Linked DNA regions of Desulfopila inferna. The protein of the gene in region 1 interacts with the protein of each later gene in a pairwise test. Links are inferred from orthologs where the notes say so. Each region holds a gene or a part of one and is shown on either strand. Other genes may lie near its edges.

Region 1 (4,088 bases):
GCATGCCGATCTTGCTCATAGAGACAGGTATGTCAACTTCAAAAATACCATCTTCACCCTTCTGAAAATGGGAGTCATCCCCATTATTAATGAAAATGACACGGTTGCAACAGAGGAACTCCAGTTTGGTGATAATGATAATCTGGGAGCACTTGTCACTAATCTCATCGAAGCCGATATGTTCATTTGTCTGACTGATGTAGATTGCCTTTACACCGCAAATCCTGGGACCGACAGCACTGCAGAACCCGTCCATACAGTTGTCGAGGTCAACGAGGACATTGAGCGAATGGCCGGCCATAGCAAGAGCGCCTTGGGAACAGGCGGCATGCGCAGCAAAATTTTAGCGGCGAAAAAGGTGGCTGCCGGGGGTGGCTCATCTTTCATTGGACCCGGGAGAATGGAAGGAATTCTACAAAAAATATTTTCAGGTGAAATGATAGGCACCTTTTTCCTGCCCCAGGGAAGAAAACTTCAGGGCAGGAAGCAGTGGATCGCCTTCGTTTTAAAGCCCAAAGGTATTTTAGAGTTGGATTGCGGAGCAGGTCAGGCCATATGCTGTAACGGCAGAAGCCTGCTGCCCTCCGGTATAGTCTCTGTCAAAGGAAAATTTAATGTGGGTGAGTCCGTTCAATGTGTTGATAGCGAAGGTCGCATTATTGCCATAGGCACTACCAATTACCGGGCAGAGGAGATAGACCGTATAAAAGGTTCCAACTCGGGAAAGATCCAAAATATACTTGGACATCGAGAGAGTGATGTCGTCATTCACAGGGACAACCTCGTTATTTTGTAATGGTATACCGGAGGATTATATGAATGCACTGGAAAAAGACATTATCTCTGTAAGCCGGAGAGCTCGGCAGGCCTCGCGCGCTTTTCAATCTGCCTCATCTGAGATCAAGAACAGGGTGCTTGCCAAAATTGCCGACCTGCTCGATAAACGCAGAGCATTTATACAAGAAGAAAATGCTAAGGACCTGGAAAGCGGCAAAAAAGCAGGACTTTCCTCGGCCATGCTGGATCGGCTGCACCTCTCCGATGCTGTCATAGATTCTATGATAGCCGGTCTTGAAGAGGTTATTTCACTCCCGGATCCGGTGGGCAGGATCAGTTCACTGGCTCGCCGTCCCAACGAAATGCTGGTCGGACGCATGAATGTTCCCCTGGGAGTGATCGGCATGATTTATGAATCCCGTCCCAATGTCACGGTGGACGCCGCGGCCCTGTGCCTTAAGGCCGGTAACTGTGTTATTCTCAGGGGAGGTTCGGAGGCATTCCATTCCAATAACGCTCTGGCTGGGGTCCTGCAGGAGGCCCTTATTCTCTGCGGCCTCAATGAGAATACAGTCCAGGTGATTCCGGTTAAAGAACGAGAAGCGGTCTCTGTACTGCTGCGCCAGGAAAAATATATCGATCTTCTCATTCCCCGTGGTGGTGAGGGCCTGATTCGTTTCGTTTCTGAAAACAGCCGGATCCCAGTGTTAAAGCATTATAAAGGTGTTTGTCATATATTTGTCGACCGGCTGGCCGATCTCGACAAGGCCACTCCGATTATCCTCAATGGGAAGGTGCAGCGGCCGGGTGTATGTAATGCGCTTGAGGGATTACTGATCCATCAGGATATCGCAGAACATTACCTTCCTGTCATAGCCGGGGCGCTTCATCGGCACGGAGTTCGGCTGCTCGGCTGTGAGAAGGCCGTGAAAATTGAGGCAAACATCGAACAAGCAGATGATTCCGACTGGGGCACTGAATTCCTGGACCTGATACTCACGGTGAAAGTTGTGGAGGGGTACGATGAGGCCAAGGAATATATTGAACGATATGGTTCACAACATACCGAATGTATTTTAACAGAAGATTATTCTCTGGCACATAAATTTGTCCGGGAAATAGACGCCTCGGCGGTAATGGTCAACGCCTCAACTCGATTTAACGACGGCAGCCAACTCGGTCTTGGCGCCGAGATCGGTATCAGTACCACCAAACTGCACGCCTATGGCCCAATGGGGCTTGAAGAGCTGACCACGAAAAAATTCGTGGTATTCGGCGAGGGGCAGGTGAGAAGCTGATGCGGGCAACAGGTTTGTTCGGCGGCACTTTCGATCCCGTTCATGTCGGTCACATAGAACTTGCCCGGCATGCCCTTGAATATTGCCGTCTTGCAGAAGTTGTTTTCATACCGGCAGCCTCTCCGCCCCACAAGTCGCGGAAACACCTGACTGCCTTTCACCATAGAGTAGCAATGCTGACTCTGGCAACAGAAGGTGAAAGCCGTTTTTCCGTATGTGAAGTAGAAAAAGACCTGCCTCCTCCCACCTATACCGTAGACACTCTGAATCATCTTCTGCAAAAAAATACCTGCGCTACTGAATACTATTTTATAATCGGCATCGATGCTTTTCTTGATATTCATACCTGGAAGGAGTATGAAAAAGTAATCGGCCAGGTTCATTTTATCGTTGCTGCCAGACCAGGCTATACTGTTAGTGACCTGCAGGAATGTATAGCATCACTCCATTACCAAAAGAAAGTTGATCACTGGTATAATGCTTCGTCAAAGCGCAAAATATATTATCTCGAGCTTGAATTAGCTGACGTATCATCAACCGATATTCGAAAAACTGCTGGTAGTTCCACTTTGCCAAAGGATGCTATAGCACCCGCCGTATTTAAATATATTAAAGATCATAACCTGTATTCTTCCGGGAGATGATAGACGGCAGTTGCCCTGCCGCTACCCGGGAATCCACGGGCTGGAATAGATCAAACCATCAGGGGACTGGAGGGGAAATCTAAATTGAAGAAAATGGATTTGACGGAGCAGAGGGATCACGTTCGAGTCGTCATCGTGGATGACTCCATACAATACAGAACAATCCTCAGCCGATTACTCAAGGGACATCGGCAGATTGAAGTGGTCGGTGAAGCGGTAAACGGCATTGAGGCACTGGAACTCATTTTACAGGTGAAGCCCGATGTGATTCTCATGGACTTTGAGATGCCGCTGATGGACGGCATGACCGCACTGCAGCATCTCATGATTCACATCCCCACCCCAACTATTATGTTTTCAAGAATCACTCAGGCCGGTACTGCGAGATGTTTTGATGCCCTGAAAAATGGAGCAGTAGATTTTTTCTGCAAAGACAGTTTTCATACAACTGCATCGGACAGTTTTTTGCGGGAAGAACTCACTGAAAAGGTCATATGCGCCTCGGAAGTAACCATTGGTGCAGTTGAGCCGATCTTTGCCAAACTGCCCGCAGAAGACGGCAAAAAATCCCGGGTAAAAACTCTGGTCTTCTGTGAGGAATGTGGGTCGAAAGAAGAGCTGATTATACCAGAAAATCAAGATCAGGGCGGGGTATTATGCACCACCTGCGGTGAATATATTTCTCTTGAACAGCGAAATAAATATAGAAGGGCAAATTGTCTCTCAATCATCGTCGCCGGGGAAGGAGCATTTATTAATCTGCTCAAATTGGTTCCGCAGCTTCATCAGGATATGAATGGTGCAATATTTATTATTATCGATGGTACCGTAGAGCATGTTGATGCATTTGCTCAATATCTTGACGAAATCAGTACTGTGAATGTTGTCCGAATAAAAAACGGTCTCTCTATTCAGGGTGGCAACTGTTATGTCGGCTGTGATAATGAAAACATCTTCTTAAAACCTTTCAGTGCCGATTATTCTCTCAAATGTTCAGAGAGTGGTGTGGAGGATTTTCCTGTAGATAAAACAATCCATTCAATCGCCACGGTGTTCAAGGAGCGTACTACGGCAATATTTCTTTCCGGAAAGGAACGGCAGGGAGATTTCGGACTGATAAAGCTTCTTGAGAACAATGGAACTATTGTGGTATTAAACCCCGCAAAATGCCTCAATAAACCGATGGGAAAGAATATACTGAATAAGTTCAATGCACTTACGGCAACAGATGAAGACAGTCTTGCCCGGATAATCGGCAGGATTCATCTTCATTACCGAGATACCATTGTGACTGCATAGTCAATAACCCTGCAGGATAAGCGGCTTGGCTTCAGGAGCCAATGTATAGATCCCATTCATTTTTGATGGC
Region 2 (3,600 bases), on another replicon or contig:
GAACCGGGCGCCGAGTATAAAGAGACAATCGAATCGGGCACACAGTCAGCGGCAGCCGGCGGATTTACCGCCGTTGCCTGTATGCCGAACACTGATCCCGTCAATGATTGCGCCGCAGTCACCCGTTTCATCCTGGAAAAGGCTGCAGGATGCAGCGCCCGGGTTTACCCGGTCGGTTCCATCAGTTCGGGTAGCGCAGGGAAAAGCCTGGCCGTATACGGTGAGATGAAGGATGCCGGAGCCGTGGCCGTGAGCGATGATGGCCTGCCCGTGCTGGACAGCCAGTTGATGCGCCGCGCCATGGAATATTCCACCAGTTATAACATGGTGGTTATCTCCCATGCCGAAGAAAGCTCGCTCAGCCGGAATGGCTGCATGAACGAAGGGGATACTTCTACCCGCCTCGGCCTCAAAGGGATTCCAGCCGCCGCCGAAAGCATCATGGTGTTCCGCGAGATCGCCCTGTCCGAGCTGACTGGTGTACCAATCCATATCGCTCATGTCAGCACAGCCGATTCCGTGGCTCTCATTCGTGCGGCCAAAAAGAGAGGCGTCAAGGTAACAGCCGAGACCGCCCCTCATTATTTCACCCTCACGGAAGAAGCCGTAATCGGCTATAATGCCAACGCCAAAATGAACCCGCCCCTGCGCTCCGCCCAGGATCGGGAGGAGATTCGCAGAGCCCTTGCCGACGGCACTCTCGATGCCATTGCCACTGACCATGCGCCACATTCGATCCTGGAAAAAGAGACGGAATTCAGCAGGGCCGCCAACGGCATCATCGGCCTGGAAACGTCGTTACCGCTGACACTCGCTCTGGTCAGAGAAAAAATACTCACTCCGGCCAAAATGATCGAACTGATGTCTGTCAATCCCGCAGCAATTCTAAACGTCCCCGGAGGCTCTCTCGCCCTCGGCAAACCCGCAGACCTTGTTGTGATCGATCCGGAAAAACGCTATCGTTTCAGCCAGGATGCCATAGTCTCAAAATCAAAAAATTCACCATTCCTCGACTGGGACCTCCAGGGAAGGGCCATGCTCACAATGGTAGGCGGCCGGATCACTCACGACGAACTGACATAGGTTCGAGAGCAGTCGGCAAGTGAAAGCCAGATATCAGAACAGTTGAGCGCAGACCACTGAGTTTTCTTCAGGAGAGATCCGATGGCAGCGATTTCAAAACGCTGATGCCTCGTGGTTCAACTTGCGCCTGATATACCAGTATCTTCACGCCACTTTCACACACTTGCCGCAGTACCTCGGCATAAAGCGGGTCAATATGGGCTGCCGGCCGAAATATTTCAGCATCGCCGCGCTGGACAAGAAAAAAAATGACTCCCTCATGTCCCTGCTCGCACAACCTGGCAAGTTCCAGGAGATGCCTGGTGCCTCTGGCGGTGACGGCATCGGGAAACATGGCGACCCTCTTCTCTACCAGGGTGCAGTTTTTGATTTCAATGAAAATCTTCCTGCCTCCACTTACCACCAATACATCCAGTCTGCTGCCGGGAGACACCGTGACCTCTCTCTGAATGGTTTCGATTTCGCTTATTTCGGCAATATCTCCCCTCTGCAGAGCCTCGACCACGATCCTATTGGTCAATCCAGTATTGACCCCGACCCAGGTCTTTTCCACTCGTATCATCTCCAGAGTAAGCGGATATTTTCTCTTGATGTTTCCCGAGCGGGAGAGATACACCCTGCTTCCCGGCACGGCACAGCCCCGCATCGATCCTGTATTTGGACAATAAACGGTTGAGGTTTGGCCATCCTCAAGAACCACATCGGCCAGAAAGCGCTTATATCTTTTAATCAATGTTGCAGCGATAAGTTTATTTTTATAAATCATTCCCACCTTACTGAAATTTAAGCCATATTAGTCCTGCTGTTTGTCCGGATTTCGGTTGCACTCATCTACTTCTGGTGATAGAATTTAAGCTGTTCCAGCATTATCATATCTCTATCCCAGTCGAGGGAAGTCTGCACAAATCCCCGAGGCAGTCGTCCAAGAACGGTATAACTCATAAAGGAGAATCATTGCCATGAAATTAGGAATAAATGGTTTAGGCCGAATAGGAAAGCTCTCATTGTGGCATCATGTTTCCAGAAAACATTTCCCGGAACTGGTGATCAACATTGGCAGAGAAGTCGGCAGGAATCTCGAAGATCTGGCGGCAGCGATCGAGAGGGATTCTTCCTATGGTCGCCTTGCCACCTATCTCCATGGCCATAAGGGCGGCAGAGTCATCGAGGAACTTGATAACGATACCGGAGCCATGCGAATAAATGGCGTTCCCGTAAAAATTCTGCGTGAGGCACGAAATCCCAGTCAGATTCCCTGGCAAGCCAATAATGTTCAACTGGTTGTCGACACCACCGGAGTTTTCAAAGACCCCACCGCGGATGCCGATGATGCCAAAGGCTCACTTCGCGGCCACATGCAGGCCGGTGCTGAAAAGGTCCTGCTTTCCGCACCGTTCAAAATCAAGGCCAAGGGTCTGGAGATGCCGGAGGACGCCGTTACCACCATTATGGGAATTAATGACGAGGACTACTCGGCGGGAAAGCATTCTCTCATTTCCGCGGCATCCTGCACCACCACCTGTCTTTCCTATATGATCAAGCCCCTGATGGAGTCCATCGGAGCAGAGAATTTCCTCAGTGCCTCCATGGTGACCGTTCATGCGGCAACGGGCAGTCAGCAGGTTCTTGACCGGTTGCCGGGTTCAGGCGCAACTGATCAGCGCAAGAACCGCTCCATTTTGAACAATATCATCCTGACAACTACTGGAGCCGCAAAAGCCCTCTCCCTGGTTATTCCAGAGATGAAGAACATCGGCTTCATTGCTGAGTCGGTTCGTGTCCCGACCTCCACCGGCTCTCTTATTGTATTGGTTCTCAATCTTCAGGATGAGATTGAGAGCCTCTTCAACCGGGCCCAGATAAACTCCATCTACGAAGAGTACGCGAAAAACAACAATTATCTGCAGTTCAGTAAAAATCAGAATGTCTCCTCTGATATCATCGGTGTCCCTGAGGCAGCTGCTGTTATTGAAGGCACCGAAACTCACACCCGAACCGCCACCATCAAGGTAAACCTGAAGTTGACTCAGGCCGGCAGCAGGCTTAGAGAAGATGATAATCCGATTCTCCAGGTACCGGTGACCCAGGCCGTCGTTTACGGCTGGTACGACAATGAACTGGGCAGCTATACCAATATGCTGGGCGACCTCACTGTTAAGATTGCCGGATCAATGGTCTAAGCTTGCTCTTTCGCATTCGCCCAGCCGGCGGGGAAGACGTTGCCGTTATTGCCGAAATCGAGCAAGCGGCGCCATCGGCCTGGCCCGCTTCACAGATTGAATTAGAACTTCAGCAGCTTAACGGAATCAGCTTGATAGCCTGCAGTGAAGCAGACGCCTGTGCAGCAGGCTGGTGTTGTGCCAGATACTGTCCGCCGGAGGCAGAACTCCTGAAGATCGCTGTAATACCTCGGTACAGACGATCGGGGGCCGCCTCACGTTTGCTTGCGGAACTGTTCAGGCAAATAGTCAAACGGGGGTGCAGTGAGATTTTCCTGGAGGTCCGCCGGAACAACCT

What was found. The genes of interacting proteins can lie anywhere in the genome.
Region 2: the proteins of JWG88_RS00830 (region 1) and sfsA interact in binary tests that used the Escherichia coli proteins (3 or more experiments, as listed by UniProt). The link is inferred for Desulfopila inferna from one-to-one orthologs.

Annotation. Positions count from the first base shown.
Region 1 is NZ_JAFFQE010000001.1:206,265-210,352, forward strand. What follows is about bases 1-2,945. They hold JWG88_RS00830 (glutamate-5-semialdehyde dehydrogenase), read left to right. Parts: upstream 1-815; coding sequence 816-2,075; downstream 2,076-2,945. Other genes in these bases: proB (glutamate 5-kinase), read left to right, coding at 1-796; nadD (nicotinate-nucleotide adenylyltransferase), read left to right, coding at 2,075-2,719; JWG88_RS00840 (chemotaxis protein CheB), read left to right, coding at 2,813-2,945. Outside these bases: more of JWG88_RS00840, read left to right, coding at 2,946-4,018. UniProt on the Escherichia coli protein: Catalyzes the NADPH-dependent reduction of L-glutamate 5-phosphate into L-glutamate 5-semialdehyde and phosphate. The product spontaneously undergoes cyclization to form 1-pyrroline-5-carboxylate.
Region 2 is NZ_JAFFQE010000008.1:218,160-221,759, forward strand. What follows is about bases 1-2,746. They hold sfsA (DNA/RNA nuclease SfsA), read right to left. Parts: upstream 1,850-2,746; coding sequence 1,151-1,849; downstream 1-1,150. Other genes in these bases: JWG88_RS18440 (dihydroorotase), read left to right, coding at 1-1,083; JWG88_RS18450 (type I glyceraldehyde-3-phosphate dehydrogenase), read left to right, coding at 2,043-2,746. Also shown: more of JWG88_RS18450, read left to right, coding at 2,747-3,263; rimI (ribosomal protein S18-alanine N-acetyltransferase), read left to right, coding at 3,266-3,600. UniProt on the Escherichia coli protein: Binds to DNA non-specifically. Could be a regulatory factor involved in maltose metabolism.